3 regions of the Arthrobacter sp. J156 genome follow, and region 2 is predicted to be linked to each of the others. Evidence: riboswitches for the same ligand, from Rfam matches in the RefSeq annotation. Region 2 holds a riboswitch; each other region holds the start of a gene.
What was found. A riboswitch is a leader RNA that binds a small molecule or an ion and turns the genes downstream of it on or off. The one in region 2 is predicted to bind thiamine pyrophosphate.

Region 1 (7,677 bases), 660 kb from region 2:
GGTAGCCGACGACGATGCCGAGCAGGATGGACAGGCGCCCCAGCAGGCCGCGGAAGAGCACGGCGGAGACGACGATCGCCGCGACGGTCGTGAACGTGGTGAGCGTGAACTCCTTCATCGCGGGGAAGGTCGTGGAGGCCAGGTTCAGGCCGATGAGCGCCACGATCGTGCCCATGACGACGGGGGGCATGAAGGCGTGGATCCACCCCGTGCCGGCCCTTTGGACCACGAGGCCCACGAGGAACAGCGCCGCGCCGGCCACCACGATCCCGCCGAGCGCCCCGGCCATGCCGTGCGCGCTCATGGAGGCCGTGACGGGGGCGATGAACGCGAAGGAGGAGCCGAGGTAGCTCGGCACGCGCCCGGCGGTGACCACCAGGAAGAGCAGGGTGCCGATGCCGGAGAACAGCAGGGTCGTGGTGACCGGGAACCCGGTGATGGTCGGCACGAGCACGGTGGCGCCGAACATCGCCATGACGTGCTGCACGCCGATTCCGGCGGTCTGGAACCAGCCGAGCCGCTCGTCGGGCGCCACGACCGTGCCGGGGCGGATGGTGCGCCCGTCGCCGTGGAGCGTCCAGCCGAGGCCGAGCGGGTGCCGCGGCGGCGCGTCGGTGCGGGGGGTGGGGGCGGGCTGGCCGGGCGTCGTGCTGCTCATGGGGCTCTTCCGGTTCGGTGCGGGCAGGGCGCGGCGCCGTGCGGCCGCGCCCCCACGGCATCCTACTCGGCGCCGGCCCGCACCGCCCGTGACGTGTCGGCGAAGGCGGCCCCGGCCCCGCCGGGGTCCCCGTCCGCCGTCGTCTGGGCGAAGAAGAGCAGCTCGTGCCGCGAGGATTCGTCGAACGCGTACCGCATCGCGGCGAGCTCGTCCGGGCGGGCCCGGGCAGCAGTGAGCTCGACGATCGCGATCGCGTCCCGCGTGGCCGCGTCGAACTCCGGGGAGGAATAGGTCGCGAGCCAGTCTCCGTAGGGGTGGTCCGGGTGCGCGGCCCCCGCGAGGCGCGAGCCCACGTCCTGGTAGAGCCAGTAGCAGGGCAGGATCGCGGCGACGAGCTCGGGGTAGCCGCGCCCGGAGGCGGTGAGGTGGTTCAGGTAGGCGGCCGTCGTCGCGGTGGGCGCGGGCAGCTCCGCGCCGCCGAGCCGCGTGCGGTGCAGGACCAGCTCCTCCTCGAGGCACGCGTGCGCTCCCGCGGCCCAGAAGCGCTGCTCCCGGGGGTTCGGGGCGAGTTCGGAGGCCCGGGAGAGGACCTGCGCGTAGGTGCGCAGGTACAGGGCGTCCTGGGCCAGGTAGTGCTCGAAGTCGGTGCGGTCCAGCGTCCCGTCCTTGAGCCCGCGGATGAACGCGAGCCGGTCGATGCCCGCGCGCAGGCCGGCGATCCCGTCCCACCACGTGGACAGGAGCGCGTCCGTGGACGGGGGCCGCTGCCCGGCCCAGAGGGCGCCGAGGTGGTCCACGGGCCCGTGCCCGCCGCCGACGTCGAGCCGGTCCGCCCCGCGCAGGGCCCCCTCGAGCCACGGCTTGGCCAGCCGCAGGGCGTCGGTCCAGGACCCGGTGCGGGCGAAGAGCGTGGCGAGGGCGGAGGAGAGCGAGCACCCGGTGCCGTGCGTGTTGGCGGTGTCGACGCGCACGCCGTCGAGCTCCAGCAGGACCCCGTCGGCGCCCACGAGCGCGTCGCGGCAGCGCCCGTCCGCGGCGAGGTGACCGCCCTTGGCGAGCACCAGGACGCCGTGCCGCGCGGCGAGCCGTTGCGCCTGGTCCAGGACCTCGTCCCACGTGGGGGCGGGGGCGCTGCCCGTGAGGACGGCGAGCTCGGGCACGTTGGGGGTGACGACGTCGGCGAGCGGCAGCAGGGCGTGCAGCGCCGCCTCCGCGTCGGCGTCGAGCAGCCGGTCGCCGCTCGTGGCGACCATCACCGGATCCAGGACGACGCCGGTGCCCCGCCGCCCGCCCGGACCCGCGGCTTCGGTGCCGTCCCTGGCGACGGGGGCTCCGGCGTCGTCCCCGGGGGCGCCCCCGCGCAGGGCGCGCAGCCAGGCGGCGACGGTGTCGATGAGCTCCGCGGAGGCGAGCATGCCGATCTTCACGGCGTCGATCCGGACGTCGGAGGAGACCGAGGCGAGCTGCTCGGCGAGGAACGCGGCGGGCGGGACGTGGACGCCGGTGACGCCGCGCGTGTTCTGCGCGGTGAGCGCGGTGACGGCGGCCATGCCGTAGCCGCCGCACGCGGCGATCGACTTCAGGTCGGCCTGGATGCCGGCGCCGCCGGACGGGTCGGAGCCGGCGACGGAGAGGATGTTGGGGACGCTCATGCGCTTGCCTCCCCGGGGTGGGTGACGGCCGCCCACTCGGCGGCCAGGGAACGGGCCGCGGCCTCCGGATCCCCGGCGGCGCACACCGCCCGGACGATCGCCATCCCGGCGGCCCCGGCGGCGTGGACGGCCGCGGCGTCGCCGTGGGCCAGCCCGCCGATCGCGACGCACGGCAGCGGGGCCCGGGCCGTGAGCGCGGCCAGGCCCTCGAAGCCGAGCGGTTCCGGGTGGTCCTTCTTGGTGGGCGTGGGGCGGACGGCCCCCGTGCCCAGGTAGCTCACGGTCCCCTCCGGCAGGGCGGCGACGGCCTCGAACTGGGCGGTCCGCGACGCGCTGAGGCCCAGGATCGCGGCGGGCCCGATCAGGCGGCGCACGGCGTCGGCGGGCAGGTCCGATTGGCCGATGTGCATGCCGTCGACGACGGCTCCGGCGTCCCGCGCGGCGAGGAAGACGTCCACCCGGTCGTTGACGATCAGGGCCGCTCGCCCGGCGGTGTGCCGGGCCGTGGCGAGGACCAGGGCCAAGAAGTCCCGGGCGGGGACGTCCTTGCAGCGCAGCTGGACCATGTCCACGCCGCCGGCGACGGCCGCGGCGACGACCTCCGGCAGCGGGCGCCCGGCCGTGCTGGCCGAGTCGGCGACGAGGTAGGTGCCCAGGCGGAAGGAGCCGTGGTGGAACACGGCGTTCTGCGCGGCGCTCATCGCACGGCTCCCGCGGAGGCGAGCCGCTCCGGCGTCGTTCCCGCCAGCGCGTCGAGGAAGGCGGGGGCGAACGTCCCCGGGCCGCCCGCCGTCGCCGCGGCGTCCTCCGCCGCGGCCGAGTACCAGGCGTGCGCTGCCGCGGTGGCCTGGAGCGGGTCGCCGTGGGAGGCGACGCAGGCGGCGACGAGCGCGCCGAGGGCGCAGCCGCCCCCGGTGACGCGGGTGAGCAGCTCGCTGCCGCCGTGGACGTGCAGCGTCCCGCCCGGTCCCGTGACCAGGTCGACGGGGCCGGAGACGGCGACGACGGCGCCCGTGCGTTCGCTGAGCGCGCGGGCGGCGGGCAGGGCGGCTTCGACGGCGTCCGTGGAGTCGACGCCGCGACCGCCGGCCCCGCTGCCGGCCAGGGCCATGATCTCCGAGGCGTTGCCGCGGATCACCGCGGGGTTCAGCTCCAGGAGCAAGTGGGCGAAGTCGGTGCGCAGGGCGAGGGGGCCGACGGCGACGGGGTCCAGGACCCACGGCGTGCCGTACTCGTGGGCGGCGCGGGCGGCCTCCATCATGGCCTCGCGCTGCTCCCGGTGCGGGGTGCCGAGGTTCACCAGGACGGCGGAGGCGATCCGCGCGAAGTCGCCGGCCTCGCCGGGCACGTCGACCATGGCGGGCGCGGCGCCGGCGGCGAGCAGGACGTTGGCGGTGAAGTTGGTGACCACGGCGTTGGTCAGGCACTGCACCAGGGGGGTGGCGGAGCGCAGGCGCTCCAGGACGGTGCCGGGCGCGCCGGCGTCTTGCTGAAGATGCGTGGGCGCACGGTGGTCCATGAGCGACATCCCTCCGCTAGTACGAACTAGATCAGGTGTGTACGGGTGTGTTCTCAGTCCGCGCGGCGGACACCCCGAGTCACTGCTGGCGAGCCTACCCGGCGGGCAGCGGGGGAGCCAGCCCGGGCCCGAGCAGGTGGCGGTCCTGGTGCAGCAGGTTCGGGAACAGGTCCGGCAAGTGCTGCCGGGCGTGCCGGAGCCATTCGGACTCGATCATCTAGGGCTGCCAGAGGCCCAGACTCGTCCAGTCATCGGGCACTCCGATGGATCGAGGGGTCACGTATCCGACTCGAGGGAACGAGCCAATGAGTTCGACGACGCGGCCGGCCCAGGCGCTGTTCGGATCGATCGTACGGAGCAGGTAGGCCATCACGGCCAGGACGTTGTACAGGCCAAAGACCTGCTTGGAGGACTCCTCATCCCTGAGGTGGTCCAGGAGGGGAACTTGCCCTTTGCCGGGCCGCTTCGGAGCGGTGACCAGCTTGCGGTTGAAGATCCGCGCGTGGTGGGCCGCTACGTTTCTCACGTAGTTCAGGCTCGCGATCCGGGTGGTCCATTGCTCGTGCCGGCTCGGCAGCGATGCTCCGGTTTCCGGGTCCATCTGGGGGTCCGTGAAGGCCGCGACGAACGTGCCGGGCTCGAGATGGGCGAAGGCGGAGCGGCGGCCCAGCACGTACCCGATCTGCATGCGGAGCGAGACCTCAATCCTCTCGATCCCCTCCAGGATCAGCATCCGCAGCCGCCGTTCGAAGTCGATGAGCGCCGCGGCGTCCCCGATGGATGTGCCGGGCCGGTAGTGGTTCAGGACCCTCACCCGTGCACGGCCGTCATCGTCCACATACGTCTCCGAAGCGCGGAACGGATAGAGGTAGCCGGTCAGCCGGTAGTATCCGACCTGGCGCGGCAGTTGCGCACCGCTGCTGCCCTCAGGGATCCCGACACCGCGAGAGGCAAGTTTTGCGACCTGGTCCTCGACCGAAAGCCACTGCTTGGTGTACTCAGCCAATGGTCCTCCGGTTAAAGAAAATCAGCCCGAGCCGTGAGGCGAGCGGGCTGATCATGATGAGGAAACCATACCACGCACTCCCCCTGGAACGATCGGAGTGAATGGCGGGCATCTGGCCGAGAGCGAACTCGATCGTCGGCGGAATCCAGCCGCTCTTGCCGCCCCGGCGCCGGGATGCTGGGATGGGGGCATGAAGGCATCGTGGGGGGACCGCCGGCGCATGATCGCCGGGGCGGCGTTGTTGGGGCTGGCGTTGGCCGGCTGTTCGGGGGACGGTGGCGGAGGCGCCGCGGCCGCGCCCAGTGGCACGGTGCTGCTGGAGGACTCCGGGATGAAGCTCCTGGCCCTGGCCGAGGAGCCGGACGCGCACATGGACGCGCTCCTGCAGGGCAACCTCGCGGTCGACGAGGGCGGGTGTGCCGTCGTCGCCCCCCGCGACGGCTCGGGCCCCGTGCTGGTGGTGTTCCCGCACGGGACCACCCTGGAGGCCGGCGTGGTGCAGGTCCCCGGGAAGAAGCAGCTCGGCCTCGGCGACCTCATCTCCCTCGGCGGCGGCATCATGCCCCTGGACGGCGAACGGCCCCGCGACTGCACGGGCGGCGACGTCTTCTGGGGCAGCCAGCCGTAGCCCGGCATGCCGCCCGTCATGCGGCCGGCGGCCGTACCGCGGGGTAACCCGAGGCGCTAAGGTCGGGGCATGGGACTTTTCTCTCGCGGCAAGCCGCGCCCTCCGGCCGACGTCGCGCCGGACCAGGAGCAGGACGACGCCGGACGGGGCGCCGAGGCGGGCGCCCCGCACGTCCCCGGCGTCGCCGAGACCGTCGCCCGGCTGCGCGACTCCAGCCACTCCCGCCTGATGCACACGCGCCGCCACCGCGCCGCGCAGCTGCGCAGCCTCGAGCGGATGCTCGAGGCGCACGAGGAGGACATCCTCGCCGCGCTCGCCGAGGACCTCGGCAAGCCCGCGATCGAGGCGAAGCTGACCGAGCTGGACCTGCTGCGCAGCGAGATCGACCACGCCCAGCTCTACCTCACCGAGTGGATGGCGGCCCGCCACGTCCGCGCCCCGCTGTCCATGCAGCCCGCCACCGCCAAGGTGGAGCCCCAGCCCAAGGGCCTCGTGCTGATCCTGGGACCGTGGAACTACCCGCTGCAGCTGCTGCTCTGCCCAATGGTCGCCGCGCTCGCCGCCGGCAACTGCGTGGTCCTCAAGCCCTCCGAGCAGGCCCCCGCAACGTCCGCGCTGATGGCCCGCCTCATCCCGTTGTTCCTGGACCCGCGGGCCGTCGCCGTCGTCGAGGGCGGTGCCGAGGCCAGCCAGGCCCTGCTCGCCGAGCCGTGGGACCACATCTTCTACACCGGCGGGGAACGCGTCGGGAAGATCGTCGCCCGGGCCGCCGCCGAGCACCTCACCCCCGTGACGCTCGAGCTCGGCGGCAAGAGCCCCGCCGTCGTCGTCGACGGCAACGTGCCCGCGATCGCGCGACGGATCGCCTTCGGCAAGTTCATGAACGCCGGCCAGACCTGCATCGCGCCGGACTACGTCCTCGCCGTCGGCCCCGCCGCGGACGCCCTCGAGAAGCAGCTGGCGAAGGCCGTGACGTCCTTCTACGGGCGCAACCCGGCCAAGAGCTCCGACTACGGGCGGATCGTCAACGACGCCGCGTTCCGCCGCCTCAACCGCTTCCTCGACGACGCCCACGCCGACCCCGGAACCACCGTGACCGGCGGCACCGTGGACCCGATCGAACGCTACATCGAGCCCACCCTCCTGACCGGGGTCCCCGCGGACGCGCCCGTGATGCAGGAGGAGATCTTCGGCCCGATCCTGCCGATCCTCCGCGTGGACTCCTTCGACGCGGCGGTGCGGTTCGTCAATTCCCGCCCCACGCCGCTGGCGGCCTACCTGTTCAGCGAGAAGCCGCGCCTGCAGACGGCCTTCGAGGACCAGGTGCGGGCGGGGGCGATCGGGCTCAACGTCTGCAACCTGCACGCCGGCGTCCTGGGGTTGCCGTTCGGCGGCGCGGGCGCCTCGGGGATGGGCAACTACCGCGGCCGCTACGGCTTCGAAACGTTCAGCCAGCAGCGCCCCGTGCTCTCCAAGACGGCCATGGTGGACACGCTCAAGGCCGTCTACCCGCCGCATGGCTGGGCCAAGTCAAAGCTCCTCCGGGACCTCCTGTAGCGTCGGGGCCGGCATTTCCCACCGGGCGGAGCCACCGTCCATGTGGCAAGGGTCACCCCCGGTCCGGGAACAGTGCGGAGGGCCGCGCGGTTGAATCCCTTGAAAAATCAACCAGTCTGCGGACTGGTCCACCGACTCCCCAGGAGACCACCATGGCAACCACCGTCCTCACCCTCGTCGGGTCCCTCCGCAACGGCTCCACCAACGTCAAGCTCGCCGAGGCCACGGCCGAGCACGCCCCCGAGGGCGTCGACGTCAACGTGTACTCCGGCCTGGAGAAGCTCCCCTTCTACAACGAGGACGTCGACGTCGAGGGCGCGCTTCCGGAAGGCGTCGCCGAGCTGCGCGCCGCCGCGGCCGGGGCCGACGCCCTGCTCCTGGTCTCCCCGGAATACAACGGCACCATGCCGGCCGTGCTGAAGAACGCCATCGACTGGCTGTCCCGCCCCTTCGGCGCCGGCGCCGTGAAGGACAAGCCGGCGGCCGTGATCGGCACCGCGTTCGGCCAGTTCGGCGGCGTGTGGGCCCAGGACGAGGCCCGCAAGGCCGTCGGCATCGCCGGCGCCAAGGTGCTCGAGGACGTCAAGCTCTCCATCCCGAACTCCGTGGTCCGCTTCGCCGAGCTGCACCCGAAGGACGATTCCGAGGTCGCCGGTC
Region 2 (7,677 bases):
AAGGCCCAGATCTACCGCACGCTGTCCCAACTGGTCGCCGACGGGCTCGCCACGGTACGCACCGTGCCGCAGGAGAACTACCCCTCGCGGCAGGAGCACCACATCACGGACGCCGGTCGCGAGGCGCTGCACGCGTGGCTGACGGGCCCGCTCGAACGCCAGCCGGAGCGGGAGCCGTTCCTGGGCAGGGTGTTCTTCGCCGGCTCGCTCGAGCGCGCCGACGTCGTGGAGCTGCTCCGGGCCCGCCGCCTCGAGGCCCAGGAGCTGCGCGACGCCTACCGCGTGCTGCGGGCGGAGCTCGAGCCCGCCGCGCTGGCCGACCGCCGCAGCTACCTCATGGCCGCGACGCTCGACAACGGCATCATCCACGTCGAGGCGGAGCTGGACTGGCTCGCCTCCGTCGAAGGGAACCTTCCATGAGCCCGTGGCGTCAGCGCGGAGCACCCGCCGAAACCCCCGCCGGGACGGACCCGGCCAGGCCCGATCCGGCGTCGTACCCCGAGATCCACCGCCCCCGGCGCCCGCGCGCCGACGGCCGCCCCGCCCGGACGCTCGTGTTCCTGCACGGCGGCAACGTCGCCAACTGGATGTGGGACCCGCAGGTCAAGGGCTTCGCCGACTACCGCGTGTTCACGCCGCACCTGCCCGGCTTCGGCGCCCGTGCGGCCGAGGACTGGGCCGGGCTGGAGAGCGCCGCGGACGACGTCGCCGCGTTCGTCGCCGACGAGATCGAGGACGGGCGCGTCCACCTCGTGGGGCTCTCGCTCGGGGCGGTCGTCGGCCTGCGCGTCCTGGCCCGCCACCCCGAGCTCGTCGAGAGCGCGGTCTTCAGCGGGGCGGCGGTCCGCCCCGTCGGTCCCGGTGTCCGGGTCGCCGCGGCGGCCCAGCTGCGCTTCTGGGACGCCGAATGGTTCTGGAAGATGCAGGCCGGCGCGTTCGGGATCCCGGCCGACTCGCGCCGCCTGTATTCGGACCACGGGCTAACGCTGCGCCCCGAGAACATGAAGGCCATGATGGAGGAGGTCTACGCCGGCGGCGTGCCCGGGGGGCTCGCGGACTTCGCGGGCCGGCTGCTCGTCGTCGCCGGCGCCAAGGAACCGTCGGTGGTGCGCAAGGGCTTCGCCGAGATCGCCCAGGCCAAGCCGGACGCCGTCTTCCGCCTCGCCCCCGGCATGCACCACCAGTGGAGCATCGAGGACCCGCTCTTCTTCAACGCCATGGTCCGCGCGTGGATCGAGCGCGGCGAGGCGCACCCCCGGCTGCGCGAACCGTAGCCCCCGGGGCCCCGGCGTCGTCCGGATTCAGGACGACGCCGGGGCCCGGCTTCACGGGGCCGGCCCGCCGGGTCAGCCGCGGCCGGCGGCTCCCGGGCCGACGGGGATCGTCGGCTGCAGGTACACGCTCGATCCCGACGCGGCGAACTCGCGGCTCTTGGCGTCCATGCCGGCCTGGATGGCCCCGGCGAGCTCCTCCTGCTCGGCAGCGCCGCCGAACTGCCGGCGGATGTCCTGGGAGATCCGCATCGAGCAGAACTTCGGCCCGCACATCGAGCAGAAATGCGCCGTCTTGGCCGGTTCGGCCGGCAGCGTCTCGTCGTGGAACGCCTCCGCCGTCGCCGGATCCAGTGACAAGGCGAACTGGTCCTTCCAACGGAACTCGAAGCGCGCCTTGGACAGGGCGTCGTCGCGCTCCCGGGCGCCCGGGTGGCCCTTGGCCAGGTCGGCAGCGTGCGCGGCGATCTTGTAGGTGATCACTCCCGTTTTGACGTCGTCCTTGTTGGGCAGGCCCAGATGCTCCTTCGGCGTGACGTAGCAGAGCATCGCCGTGCCGTAGCGGGCGATCTCCGTGGCCCCGATGGCGCTCGTGATGTGGTCGTAGCCCGGCGCGACATCCGTGACGAGCGGGCCGAGGGTGTAGAACGGGGCGCCGTCGCACAGCTCCTGCTGCCGCTCCACGTTCTCCCGCACGAGGTGCAGCGGCACGTGCCCGGGCCCCTCCACCATGACCTGGACGTCGAACTCCCACGCCCGCTTCGTCAGCTCGGCGAGGGTGTCCAGCTCGGCGAACTGGGCGGCGTCGTTCGCGTCCGCGATCGAGCCGGGCCGCAGGCCGTCGCCGAGCGAGAACGCGACGTCGTACCGGGCGAAGATCTCGCACAGCTCGTCGAAGCGCTCGTAGAGGAAGTTCTCGCGGTGGTGGGCCAGACACCAGCCGGCCATGATCGAGCCGCCGCGGGAGACGATCCCCGTGACCCGCTCGGCCGTCAACGGGACGTAGCGCAGCAGCACGCCGGCGTGGATGGTCATGTAGTCCACGCCCTGCTCGCACTGCTCGATCACGGTGTCCCGGAAGACGTCCCAGTCCAGCTTGGCCGCGTCTCCGCCGACCTTCTCGAGCGCCTGGTAGATGGGCACCGTGCCGATCGGGACCGGCGAATTGCGCAGGATCCACTCGCGCGTGGTGTGGATGTCGTCACCCGTGGAGAGGTCCATGACCGTGTCCGCGCCCCAGCGCGTGGCCCACTGCAGCTTGTCCACCTCCTCCGCGATCGAGCTCGTCACGGCAGAGTTGCCGATGTTCGCGTTGATCTTCACGAGGAACGCCTTGCCGATCACCATCGGCTCCGACTCCGGGTGGTTGACGTTCGCCGGCAGGATCGCCCGGCCCGCCGCGAGCTCGCTGCGCACGAGTTCCGGGTCGCAGCCCTCGCGCAGGGCCGCGTAGCGCATCTCCTCGGTGACGAGCCCGGCGCGGGCGTAGTGCATCTGCGTGACCCGCCGGCCCTCGATCGAGCGCCGCGGGACCGGGCGGACGCCCCTCCACTCGGCGGAGGCCGCGCCACGGCGCACGGCCGCCCGGCCGTCGTCGAGCAGCTCGCGGCCGCGCCCCGTGTACTCCTCTGTGTCGCCGCGGCCGGCGATCCACGCGGCGCGGAACGGGGGAAGCCCTTCGAGCGGGTCGCCGCCCGGGCCCGCGGTGCGGTAGACGTGAAGGGGCGGGTTCGGCGTCCCGTCGGGGGAGTCGTCGAGCTCGATCGCCGTGACCGGGACGCGCAGGCCCCGGCCGGGGTCCTCGAGGAACGCCGGGGAGTGCGCCGGATGCTGCTCGGAGGCACGGTGGATGGACGGGTTTTCTCTTGAATCGCTCACGGAGGAGCCCTCACTTCCTACGCCGGCATGACCCGGACAGGTTCGACGGTCGCAGGCGGCGTCAGCCCGATCTCAGCCCCTGCCGGGGCACCCGTGTGGACGGGCCCGAGCCTAGCGCGAAGTGGCCCCGGGCACCAAGTCGGTGCCGCCCCCAAGGCGGCACCGACATCGATTCCCGGCTCCGGCGTGCTCCGCGCCCGAGGGGGCATCGGCGTCGTGCCCCGGCTCCGGCGCGCCCCGTCGCCGCGCCGCCGTGGACGGAACGACGCCGGGGCCCGGCTCAGGCGGCGAGCCAGAGGTCGGGGCCGAAGACCTCGTAGTGGATGCTCGTGGCCGGGATGCCCGCGTCGATCGCCTGGGATCGGACGGCGCGCATAAACGGCAGCGGCCCGCACAGATACAGCGTCGCGTCCGCCGGAAGCTCGAGTCCGGAGAGGTCCATGAGGCCCTCCGCTGCCTCCCACTCGCCGGGGGCGCCCGTTGTGTCCTCGAGCCACAGCCTCAGCTCCGCGTTCGGCAGGGCCTCGACGGCGGAGCGCATCTGCGCCTGGAGCGACCAGCTGTCGGCGCGCTGTTCGGCGTGGAGGACCAGGACCCGGCGCTCGGAGGCCCCGGCCGCGAGGGCCTCGAGGGCGGAGGCGCTGGGTGTGCAGCCGATGCCTGCCGTGGCCAGGACGATCGGCGCGCCGCCGGCGTCGATCGTGAGGTCGCCGTAGGGATTCGAGAGCTCCACGACGTCGCCGATCCCCAGCCCGCGGTGCAGGAACGGGGAGACCTCGCCGCCCTCGTCGAGCTTGGCCGTGACGACGCGCTCGGTCCTCGAGGCGACGTTGCCGGAGAGCGTGTACTGGCGGCACTGCCGCACGCCGTCGGGCAGAGCCACGCGGATCGAGACGTACTGGCCCGGGAGGGCCTCCGTCACCGGGGTGTCGTCGGCCGGGGCGAAGCGGAACGTGGCCGATCCCCCGCCGGCGGCCTCCCGCGCCACGAGGCGCCACGGGGTCCACGCCTTGTCGTTCGCCTGCCGGGCGTAGAGGCCCTTCTCGAGCTTGATGAGCGCGTCGGCCATGAGCCAGTAGACCTCGGTCCAGGCTTCGGCGACCTCGGAGGTGACGGCATCCCCGAGGTCATCGGCGATCGCGGCGAAGAGGTGCTCGTAGACGATCGGGTACTGCTCCTCGACGATCCCGAGCGAGGCGTGCTTGTGGGCGATCCGCGACAGGACGGCCTCGGGCAGGGTGTCCGGGTGCTGCAGGAGATGCGTCGCGAAGGCCGCGATCGAGCCGGCGAGGGCCTTCTGCTGGGTCCCGTTCTTCTGGTTGGCGCGGCTGAAGAGCCCGTCGAGAAGTTCCGGGTGGGCGGCGAACAGGCCCGCGTAGAACTTCCGGGTGATCGCTCCGATGCGCTCGGCGATGACCGGCAGCGTGGCCTCGATGACGGGACGGGACTTCTCGGACAGCATGGCGTCTCCTCGCTGAAAGTGATTACTTGCATTGAGTATGCAAGTTTTATGATTCATTTCTACGCCTCGTAGAAGTTACTCGCAAGTCGGGCGGTCGCGTCAGGGGAAGGTGGGCAGCGGAAGCCGGACGAGGCGCGGATCCCGGGTGAGGTCCGCGATGGTGAGGGGATCGAGCTCCGCGTAGAAGGCCTCGCGCGCCCGGTTGAGCGCCCCGCGGAGGCGGCAGCCCGCGATCAGCGGGCACGCGTGGTCGCCGGAGGTGCAGTCCACGACGTCGGGCTGCTCGTCGAGGCTGCGCAGGAGGGAGCCGACGCTGAGCCCCAGGCCCGCCGGGGTGATCCGCGCCCCGCCCGTGCGCCCGCGCGCCACCTCGAGCGCGCCGCGCCGGCCGAGCTCGAGGACGGCCTTGCTGACGTGGTTGTAGGGGATGCCGATCGCCTCGGCGACGGCGCGGCTCGTGAGCTGCTCTCCCTCCCGGGAGCCGAGCAGCATCAGGATGCGCAGGCAGACGTCGCCGAAGGCGTTGAGCTTCACTCCCTCAGTGTCCCAGCCCGGGCGGGGTCAGCCCCAGATGAGCAGCTCGCCGGCTTCCGCCGCGGGCTCGGCAAAGGCCCACTCGCCACCCTCCGCGGCGGGCGGCGTGTAGGCCTGGACGACGGCGACCGCCCCGCCCTCGCTGTGCTCCGCGTTGGCGTGCACGGCGTCGCGGTCCTCCTCGAGCAGCGTGACGTCGGAGACGAGGGCGATCGCGGTGAAGCCCTCGCGCTGCTGCCCCAGGAGTTCGACGAGGTCGCCCATCATCGCCTCGGCGTCGATGTCCACTTCCGGATCGTCGTCGTCCGCCGGCGGCTGCACGGCGAGGAGGCGCAGCTCGCCCTCGGCTCCGTCCTGGGCCGCTTCCAGGGCGACCGCGAACGGCAGGAAGACCCCGTTGGCCTCGAGCTGCTCGCGGGCGACGCCGAGGGCCGTGCCCAGGACGCGGTTCAGCTGCAGGTGGGCCTCGGGGCCCAGCTCGGTGATGCGGTTCTCGCTCATGCGGTGCTCCTGACGATCTCGAGGACGGCGTCGCGGACGCGTTCCATGGTCTGGGGGTCCCTCGCCTCGCCGTTGTAGCGCAGGAAGGGCTCGGTGTTGGAGGGGCGGAGGTTGAACCAGAAGGAGCCGTCCGCCGCGGCGATCGTGGTTCCGTCGAGGCGTTCGACGACGGTGCCGGCGCCCTTGAGGCCCTCCGCGTCGAGGGCGATCGTTCCGCGGCCGCCGTTGCCGTCGTGGCCGGCGGCGAAGGCCCCGAGCACGCGGGCCACGGCCGCGTCCTTGTCTTCGATCCGCGAGTTCAGCTCGCCGGAGGCGAAGTAGGGCTCGTACTCCTCGGCCAGCGCCGAGAGCGGGCGCTCCTGCCCGCCCAGGGCCGCCAGGACGTGCATCGCCGCGAGCATGCCGGTGTCGGCATTGAAGAAGTCGCGGAAGTAGTAGTGGGCCGAGTGCTCGCCGCCGAACACGGCGCCCTCGGCCGCCATCACGGCCTTGATGAACGAGTGTCCCACCCGCGTGACCACGGGGCGTCCGCCGTCGTGCTCCACGAGCTCGGGCACCGCCCGGGAGGTGATCAGGTTGTGGATGACCACCGGGGCCTCCTCGCCCGCGGCCTTCGCGCGGGCGATTTCGCGGCGGGCCACGAGCGCGGTCACCGCCGAGGGCGAGACCGGGGCGCCGAGCTCGTCGATCACGAAGCAGCGGTCCGCGTCGCCGTCGAACGCCAGGCCGATGTCCGCCCCGTGCTCCACGACCGCGGCCTGCAGGTCCCGCAGGTTCTCCGGCTCCAGCGGGTTGGCCGGATGGTTCGGGAAGGTGCCGTCCAGCTCGAAGTACAGGGGCACGATCTCCAGCGGAAGACCCGGCAGCAGGGCGTCCCCGAGCACGGCCGGCGTCGTCATGCCCGCCATCCCGTTGCCGGCGTCGACGACGACCTTCAGCGGCCGGATGCCGGACAGGTCCACGAGCGAGCGCAGGTACGCGGCGTAGTCCGCGAGCACGTCGACGTCCCCGACCCGGCCCTGCGGGGCGTCCCCGGAGACCGGCAGGCCCTCGGCCAGGTAGGACTGGGCGACATCCCGGATCCGGTACAGGCCGGTATCGGAGGAGACCGGGACCGCGCCGGCCAGGGCCATCTTCATCCCGTTGTACTCGGCCGGGTTGTGGCTCGCGGTGAACACCACGCCCGCCGCGTCCAGGATCCCGCACGCGAAGTAGAGCTCGTCGGTGGAGATCAGCCCGAGCATCCGCACGTCGGCGCCCCGGTAGGCCGCCCCGCGCGCGAAGGCGCGGGAGAACGCCGGAGACGACGGACGCATGTCCCCGCCGACCAGCACCGTGGAACCGGCCAGGCCCAGGACGTCCACGAAGGCCGCGCCGACGGCCTCCACGCTCTCCTCGGTGATGGTCTCGCCCACGATCCCGCGCACGTCGTAGGCCTTGAAGGACTCGGAAAGATCAATCTCGCTCTGCACGGGTTCGAGCTTAGCCGCTGCCGGTGACGCTTCGGCCCCGCGGCCCGTGAGATGCCGGCTGAGTCCGACCGGCACCGCTCCTCCACAACGCCCCGGGACCCCGTCCCGCTCCACAGCCCCGGGCCGGCGGGCCGAAGCGTCGGCAGCGGCTGGAATACTGGGGCGCATGGTTGAGACGACGACGGGTACGGGACTTCGGGAGAGCGCGACGGCGGTGCTGCGCCGCCTCGTGGGGCGGGAGGACGCCGACTTCCACGACGGGCAGTTCGAGGCGATCGAGGCCCTCGTCGACGGGGGACGGCGGGCGCTCGTCGTGCAGCGCACCGGCTGGGGCAAGTCCGCCGTCTACTTCGTGGCGAGCCTGCTGCTGCGGGCCCGGGGGGCGGGGCCGACCCTCATCGTCAGCCCCCTGCTCGCGCTCATGCGGGACCAGGTGGCCGCCGCCGGGCGGGCGGGAGTCCGCGCCGAGGCCATCAACTCCGCCAACGCGCTCGAGTGGGGCGACGTCCTGGCCCGGCTCGACGCCGACGAGGTCGACGTCCTGCTCGTCTCGCCGGAA
Region 3 (7,677 bases), 1.3 Mb from region 2:
GTGGACCACGAATCCCGCGGGCCACAAGGTACTGCGCGCGGCGATCGGCATCGCGTTCGGCGTCGTCATGGTCGGCATCGCGGCGACCGCCATGGCGTCCCGGACCGCCGACCCGATCTCGCTCATGCTGCCCGAGCTCGCCTACGTCGGCGGTGCCGGCGAGAACATCGTCAACGTCATCCTCGTGGACATCCGCGCGTGGGACACCTTCGGGGAGATCACCGTGCTCGCCGCGGCCGCGACCGGCGTCGCGAGCCTCATCTACGTCCGCGGGCGCGGGGACGACCGCCGGCGCACGGAGGACGTCGCGCCGGGCAGCGTGGACCGCGGCTCGGAACACCTGCACCACTCGACGCGGGCCACGGCCGCCCTCGCGATCGCCCGGCACTTCGCGGAGTCCGCGAAGGACGCCTGGCTCGTCGCGGGCCGGACGCTCGCGCCCGAGCGCCGCTCGATCATCTTCGAGGTCATCACCCGGCTCCTGTTCCACTCCATGATCCTGTTCTCCATCTACCTGCTGATCACCGGGCACAACACCCCCGGCGGCGGGTTCGCCGGCGGCCTCCTCGCCGGCCTGGCGCTCACGATCCGGTACCTGGCCGGCGGCCGCTTCGAGCTCGCCGAATCGACGCCCATCAGCCCGGGCACCCTCCTCGGCCTCGGCCTCGCGACCGCCTCTCTGTCCGCCGTCTTCCCGCTCTTCTTCGGAGGCCAGATCTTCCAGTCCGCAGCCCTCGAGTTCGCGCTCCCGCTCTTCGGCGAGCACAAGTTCGTCACCTCGACCTTCTTCGACATCGGCGTCTACCTCGTCGTCGTCGGCCTCGTCGTCGACGTCCTGCGCAGCCTCGGCGCCGAGATCGACGAGCGGTCCGAGGGCCGCAGCCCCGTGGTCGTCCACGAGGCGCCCGAGGGCAGTACGGAGGGGGTCGCCCGATGAGCGTCAACGTCGTCATGCTCCTCGTCATGGGCGTCCTGTTCGCCTGCGGCGTCTACCTGCTCCTCGAACGCAGCCTCACGCGCGTGCTCCTGGGCCTGGTCCTGATCAGCAACGGCGTGAACCTGCTGCTGCTCACGGCCGGCGGTCTGCCGGGCATGGCGCCGCTGTACGATTCCGCGATCGAGCCCGGCGCCTACTCCGACCCGCTGCCGCAGGCGCTCATCCTGACGGCGATCGTCATCACCTTCGCCGTCACGGCGTTCCTGTTGGCCATGATCTACCGTTCGTGGGTCATCGCCCGGCGCGACGAGGTCGTCGACGACGTCGAGGACCGCCGCGTTGCCGAGCAGTCCCACTTCGACTTCGAGGAGGACTCGGAGATCGAGGCCGACACGACTGAGTTCACCTCGGAGGACGACGACGCCGCGGCCCGGGCCAAGGCCGCCGTCGCCGCCGAGCGCCGCCAGGCCAGCGCCGAGGAAAGCGCCGGCACATCCGACGAGTCACGGAACAGGGAGGCCCGATGATCAGCGCCGTCTCGCTCGCCCCGCTCGCCGTCGCGCTGCCGATCCTCGGCGCCGCCGTGGCCTTCGTCCTGCGCCGGCACAAGCGCAGCCAGCGGGCCGTCACCATCTCGACCCTGACCCTCACCCTGCTCTTGGAGTGCTGGCTCCTGGCCGGGGCCTGGACCAACGGTGCGCAGGCCGTCCTGATCGGCGGCTGGGCTCCACCGTTTGGCATCTCCATGGTCGTCGACGAGTTCTCCGCGCTGATGCTCGTGGTCTCCACGGCGGTGAGCCTCGCGGTGCTCCTCTACGCGACCGCGCAGGGCATGGCCGACGGGGACGACGACGGGCCGATCTCCGTCTTCCACCCGACGTTCCTGATCCTCGTCGCGGGTGTCTCCAACGCCTTCCTCGCGGGCGACCTGTTCAACCTCTACGTGGGCTTCGAGATCCTGCTGACGGCCTCCTACGTCCTGCTGACCCTCGGCGGCACGACGGCGCGCATCCGCGCGGGCGTGACCTACGTCGTCGTCTCCGTGGTCTCCTCGATGCTGTTCCTGATCTCGATCGGCATGATCTACGGCGCCACGGGCACCGTGAACATGGCCGACCTCGGGGTCAAGCTGGGGCAGCTGGACGAGGGAACGCAGATGGTCCTGCACCTCATGCTGCTCGTCGCGTTCGGCATCAAGGCCGCGATCTTCCCGCTGTCCTTCTGGCTCCCGGACTCCTACCCGACGGCGCCCGCGCCCGTCACCGCCGTGTTCGCGGGCCTGCTGACCAAGGTCGGCGTCTACGCCCTCGTGCGCACCGAGACCCTCCTGTTCCCCGGGGACCGGATCAATTCGCTCCTGATGGTCGTCGCCCTCATGACCATGCTCGTGGGCATCCTCGGCGCGATCGCGCAGGCGGACATCAAGCGCATGCTCTCCTTCACGCTCACGAGCCATATCGGCTACATGGTGTTCGGGCTCGCGCTCGGCAACCTCGCCGCGCTCGGGGCGACCGTCTACTACGTCGCGCACCACATCATCGTGCAGACCTCGCTCTTCCTCGTCACGGGCCTGATCGAACGCCGCGCCGGGACCTCGAACGTGGACCGCCTCGGCTCGCTCGCCAAGCTCTCCCCGGTCCTCGCCGTGCTGTTCTTCATCCCGGCGATGAACTTGGCCAGCATCCCGCCGTTCTCCGGCTTCCTCGGCAAGCTCGGCCTCATGCAGGGCGGCGTCGAGCTCGGCACCCCGCTCGCGTGGGTCCTCCTCGCCGGTGCCGTGGCCACTTCGCTCCTGACCCTGCTCGCCGTCGCCCGCGTCTGGAACCGTGCGTTCTGGCGCAAGGCCGAGGATGCGGAGAACCCCGACCCGCTGCTGCTCGTCGGCGCCAAGGACGGGGGCCGCGTGACGACCTACAGCCACGTCGCGAACTTCCCGACGAGCCGCTACAGCGACCGCGGCGACACCCAGCTCCTGCCCCGGACCATGGTCGGCTCGACCGCCGCGCTCGTGGCGCTCGGACTCGCCCTGACCGTCTTCGCCGGACCGCTCTTCCAGCTCAGCGACCAGGCCGCCCGGCAGATGATGGAGCGCACGCCCTACATCGAGGCCGTGCTGGGACCCCAGGAGGGCACGCCATGAGCCGCACCCGCCCGTCCGGCCTCGGGACCCCGAGCCGCGGATCCGCCGCGAACCGCCGGCGCAAGCGCGCCCGCTTCCTCGTCGAGCTGCCCCTGCTTGTCTGGATGATGCTCGTCTGGGGGGCGCTGTGGCAGGACTTCTCCGCCGGCAACCTCGTCTTCGGCTTCCTGCTCTCGCTCGGCGTCGTCTCCGTGTTCCGGCTGCCGCCCGTGGAGCTCAGCGGCCGCTTCAACGTCTGGCAGGCGTTCCTGTTCGCCCTGCACTTCCTCAAGGACGTCGTCGCGGCGAGCTTCCAGGTCTTCGGCCTCGCGCTCTTCCGCGGGCAGAAGGTGCGCAGCGCCGTCGTCGGCATCACACTGCGCTGCCGCGAGGACCTGATGATGACCACCCTCGGCCACGTCCTCACGCTCATCCCCGGCTCGTTCGTCGTGGAGGTGGACCGGACGTCCGGGACCCTGTACCTGCACGTCATCGACGTCGACACCCCCGAGGAGGCCGAGCGCTTCCGCGCAGGCGTCCTGGACACGGAGGCGCGGCTGATCAAGGTGATGGGCACGCCCGAGGCCCTCGAGGCCCTGCGCCGAGAGGAGGCCCCCGCATGATCCTGACCACCGCCGCCTGGGTGTCCGCCCTCCTGCTGGCCGCCGCCGCCATGATGGCGATCGTGCGCATCGCGCGCGGTCCGTCGATCCTCGAGCGCGTGATCGCCCTCGACGTGCTGCTCGCGATCATCATGGCCGCGCTGTGCATCGACATGGCGCTCAACCACCACTTGAACCACGTGCCGTTCATCGCCGTGGCCTGCGTCGTCGGCTTCATCGGCTCGGTGACGGTCTCCCGCTACGTGACGGACCGGAGGAACTCCTGATGGACGCCGAGACGCTGCAGACCGTCCGCGACGCCGCCACGGCCCTGTGCCTCGTCGTGGGATCGCTCATGTCCTTCGCCGCCGGCCTGGGCATGCTGCGCTTCCCCGACCTGCTCTCCCGCATGCACGCCGGCACCAAGCCGCAGGTGCTGGGGCTCCTGCTGCTCCTGACCGCCGTCGGCCTGCAGGCCGATTCGCCGGCGGTGCTGCCCGTGCTCCTGCTCGCGTGGCTCTTCCAGCTGTTGACGGCGCCCGTGAGCGCCCACATGGTGGGGCGGGCGGGCTACCGCACCAAGCACCTCAAGCGCGAGACGCTCATCGTGGACGACCTGGACGAGGTCGTCGCCCGGGCCGCCAACGGCTCGCTGCCGGCGGGCGCGGCAGACCACGTGGCGGACACCGAGCGCTGAGCCCGGGCTAGACCTCGTCGGCGGTTTCCTGGAAGCGGCGCAACATGCGCTGCGTGCCGCGGTTGGCCATCACCTGGATCACCGCGGCCACGACGGCGGAGGCCACGGCGAAGCCGAGGGCCTGGCGCAGCGAGGCCTCGGCCTGGGCCTCGGCGTCGCCCGGCTTCGGCGGCTCCTCGCCGGTGATCCGCGTCCAGGCGGTGTCGAGGAGCTTGGCCCCGGCGAATCCGGCGCCGAGGGAAATCAGCGAGCCGACGATCTTCAGCAGTACGTTCACGTGCGCGGTCTCCGTCTCGAGGGGGTGATTACCCGCCCAGCATAGCGCGGGGCTAGACTGGGGCCACTGAAACACCAACGACAGGGGAGCGTTGGGCTCCGGCCGGTGGCCGGAACCCGTCAGAACGCTGAGAGTGCGCGCCGCGCAGACCCTCGAACCTGATCCGGCTAGTACCGGCGAAGGGAGTCGAGTTCTCAGGGATGCCGCGCGGCGGCACGCCCTCCCCTCCTTGATCCCAAGGAGGACACCTCTATGAGCACCGTGCAGTCTCCCGCACGCACCGGATGGCGCGTCGTCGACATCGTCGTCGCCGCCATCATCGCCGTCGCCTCCGGCGTCGTCTTCTTCGCCTGGAACACCTTCCACCACGCGCTGGACTTCCTGTTCCTGGCCTTCCCGCCCTCCTCGGCGCTGCTCGCGGGAATGTGGCTCTTCCCGGCCGTGCTCGGCGCGCTGGTGATCCGCAAGCCCGGGGCGGCCCTGTTCTGCGAGACCGTCGCCGCGGTCGTCTCGGCCTTCCTCGGTTCTCAGTACGGCTGGACCGTGCTCGTCTCCGGCCTCGTCCAGGGCCTGGGGGCGGAGCTCGTCGTCGCGGCGTTCCTGTACCGCCGCTGGGGGCTGCAGGTGGCCCTGCTCGCGGGCGCCGCGGCCGGCCTCTTCGGAGGCGTGAACGACGCGTTCGTCTTCAACTGGTTCCCGGAGTACACGGTGGTCATGAAGCTCGCCTACGTCGGTTTTATGACGATCTCCGGCGTCGTCATCGCGGGCCTGCTGTCCTGGCTCGCGACCCGGGCCCTGTCCCGGACGGGGGCGCTGTCCGCGCTGGCCTCGCGCAAGGCCGCGCAGGAGCCGGTGAACGGCTAGGCGGTGACGTCCCAGGCCGCCCGCGAGGCGGGGAGCACGACGCCGGGGCCGCACCCGGCGGCGGTCCGTGCGGCCGGGTGGGGGTGGCGTCATGCGGGACGCCACGCGCCCGCGGTGGCCGGGCTGGACCTGGACATCCGCCCGGGGGAGCGGATCCTGCTGGCCGGCCCCTCGGGCGCCGGCAAGTCGACGCTCCTGCACGCCCTGGCCGGCGTCCTGCACCAGGACGAGGACACCGAGGCCGAGGGTGAGCTGCTCGTCGACGGCGCCCCCGCGCACACGGTGCGCGGGCGGGCCGGGCTCATGCAGCAGGACCCCGAGACCCAGGTCGTGCAGGCCCGCGTCGGCGACGACGTCGCCTTCGGTGCCGAGAACCTCGCCGTCCCCGCGGAGCAGATCGCGCCGCGCGTGCGCGCGGCGCTGGCCGCCGTCGGACTCGACGTCCCCCTCACGCACCCGACCGCCCGGCTGTCCGGCGGCCAGAAGCAGCGCCTGGCCCTCGCCGGGATCCTCGCGATGCGCCCCGGGCTCGTGCTGCTGGACGAGCCCACCGCCAACCTGGACCCGGCCGGCGTGCTCGAGGTGCGCGACGCCGTCGTCCGGGCCCTCGACGCCTCCGGGGCGACGGCCGTGATCGTCGAGCACCGGCTCGAGGCCTGGGCCCCCCACGTGGACCGCGTCGTGGTCCTGGCCCCCGGTGGCGGAGTCGCCCACGCGGGAACGCCCGCCGAGCTCTTCGCCCCCGGCCCCGTGCGGGACGAGCTCGTCGCGGCGGGCGTCTGGGTGCCCGGATACGTCCCGCGGCTCCCGGCGCGGGAAGCGGCGCCGCCCGGCGGCGGGCTGTTGCGCGCCGAGGGCCTCGCCGTCGCCCGCGGCCGAACCCAGCCCGCCGCGCTGACCGGGGTGGAGCTAGGACTCGAGGCTGGCCGCGCCGTCTGCGTGACGGGGCCGAACGGCTCCGGCAAGTCGACGCTCGCGCTGACCCTGGCGGGGCTCCTGCCCGAGCGGGCCGGACACGTCGTGGCGAGCCCGGCGCTGCGCGGCGAGGCGGCCGGGGCGCGGCCCTACCAGTGGCGCGCCTCGGCCCTGATCGGACGCATCGGCACCGTGTTCCAGGAACCGGAGCACCAGTTCGTCACGGCCAGCGTGCGCGAGGAGCTCGAGTACGGGCCCCGCCACGCGCGCACCGCCGACGGCCGGGAGGAGCTCTTCAGCGAGGAGCAGATCGCCGAACGCGTGGACGCCCTGCTGCGGCGGCTACGGCTCGAGCACCTCGCGGACGCGAATCCGTTCACCCTCTCCGGCGGAGAGAAGCGCCGCCTCTCCGTCGCGACCGTGCTCGCCGCCGGCCCGGGCGTGCTGGTCCTCGACGAGCCGACCTTCGGCCAGGACGCGAACACGTGGGCGGAACTGGCGCTGCTCCTGCGCGAGCAGCTCGCGGAGGGGACTTCGGTGCTCGCCGTGACGCACGACGCCGACTTCGCCGACGCCGTCGGCGCCCGCGTCCTCGACGTCGCGGAGCTCGGGACCGGCCGCGACGCCGCGACGGGGTCCGCGAAAGACGGGGACGACGCCGGGGCACCCGGGCTGCTCGAACCCTCGGAAGCGGCCCGGGTGAGCTTCCTGGGCCGGGCCAATCCGCTCGCCAAGCTCGGCGCGGTGATGCTCGCGACCATCCCACTCATCGCGACGCTTGACATGGTCAGCGCGGGAATCATCGTCGCCGCGACGCTGCTGATGCTGCCCTTGAGCGGGATCGGGATCGCGGCCTTCCTGGCGCGGGCGTGGCCGCTGCTGATCGCCGGGCTGTTCGCGGCCTGGGGGACGGCGCTCGTCGGCAACGACTCCGGCGCCGTGCTGCTGGGGCTGGGGTGGTTCGACATCACCGAGGGCTCGCTCGAAGCGGGCATCGCGACGGGGCTGCGCGCCTTCGCCGTCGCCGTGCCGGCCGTCCTCGTGGTCTCCAGCACCGACCCCACCGATCTCGCCAACGCCCTCGCCCAGCAGGCCCGGCTGCCGCACCGCTTTGTCCTGGGGGCCCTCGCCGGCATGCGCCTGCTGGGGCTGCTCGTCGAGGAGTGGCAGACCCTGGGCATGGCCCGCCGGGCCCGCGGCGTCGGCTCCCGGGGCTCGCTCCGCCGTCGTCTGGCCGCGGACCTCGGCCAGATGTTCGGGCTCTTG

Region 1: another riboswitch for thiamine pyrophosphate. It lies ahead of thiM (hydroxyethylthiazole kinase); the one in region 2 lies ahead of thiC (phosphomethylpyrimidine synthase ThiC).
Region 3: another riboswitch for thiamine pyrophosphate. It lies ahead of AC0QR5_RS09650 (ECF transporter S component); the one in region 2 lies ahead of thiC (phosphomethylpyrimidine synthase ThiC).

The regions. Positions count from the first base shown of each region.
Region 1 covers NZ_CM149650.1:2,726,103-2,733,779, forward strand. Annotated here, with positions in the region: gene AC0QR5_RS12555 (uracil-xanthine permease family protein) at 1-658, opposite strand, end outside; gene AC0QR5_RS12560 (PfkB family carbohydrate kinase) at 721-2,310, opposite strand; gene thiE (thiamine phosphate synthase) at 2,307-3,011, opposite strand; gene thiM (hydroxyethylthiazole kinase) at 3,008-3,829, opposite strand; TPP riboswitch at 3,821-3,916, opposite strand; gene AC0QR5_RS12575 (hypothetical protein) at 3,924-4,046, opposite strand; gene AC0QR5_RS12580 (Abi family protein) at 4,047-4,835, opposite strand; gene AC0QR5_RS12585 (hypothetical protein) at 5,026-5,463, shown strand; gene AC0QR5_RS12590 (aldehyde dehydrogenase family protein) at 5,533-7,020, shown strand; gene AC0QR5_RS12595 (NAD(P)H-dependent oxidoreductase) at 7,173-7,677, shown strand, end outside.
Region 2 covers NZ_CM149650.1:3,382,830-3,390,506, forward strand. Annotated here, with positions in the region: gene AC0QR5_RS15720 (PadR family transcriptional regulator) at 1-420, shown strand, start outside; gene AC0QR5_RS15725 (alpha/beta fold hydrolase) at 417-1,274, shown strand; gene thiC (phosphomethylpyrimidine synthase ThiC) at 1,347-3,149, opposite strand; TPP riboswitch at 3,147-3,254, opposite strand; gene AC0QR5_RS15735 (globin domain-containing protein) at 3,430-4,611, opposite strand; gene AC0QR5_RS15740 (RrF2 family transcriptional regulator) at 4,711-5,145, opposite strand; gene AC0QR5_RS15745 (hypothetical protein) at 5,173-5,646, opposite strand; gene AC0QR5_RS15750 (phosphomannomutase/phosphoglucomutase) at 5,643-7,118, opposite strand; gene AC0QR5_RS15755 (RecQ family ATP-dependent DNA helicase) at 7,285-7,677, shown strand, end outside.
Region 3 covers NZ_CM149650.1:2,119,018-2,126,694, reverse strand. Annotated here, with positions in the region: gene AC0QR5_RS09685 (Na+/H+ antiporter subunit A) at 1-937, shown strand, start outside; gene AC0QR5_RS09680 (Na(+)/H(+) antiporter subunit C) at 934-1,464, shown strand; gene AC0QR5_RS09675 (Na+/H+ antiporter subunit D) at 1,464-3,077, shown strand; gene AC0QR5_RS09670 (Na+/H+ antiporter subunit E) at 3,182-3,679, shown strand; gene AC0QR5_RS09665 (MrpF/PhaF family protein) at 3,676-3,945, shown strand; gene mnhG (monovalent cation/H(+) antiporter subunit G) at 3,945-4,355, shown strand; gene AC0QR5_RS09655 (DUF4235 domain-containing protein) at 4,363-4,632, opposite strand; TPP riboswitch at 4,705-4,834, shown strand; gene AC0QR5_RS09650 (ECF transporter S component) at 4,885-5,496, shown strand; gene AC0QR5_RS09645 (ATP-binding cassette domain-containing protein) at 5,500-7,677, shown strand, end outside.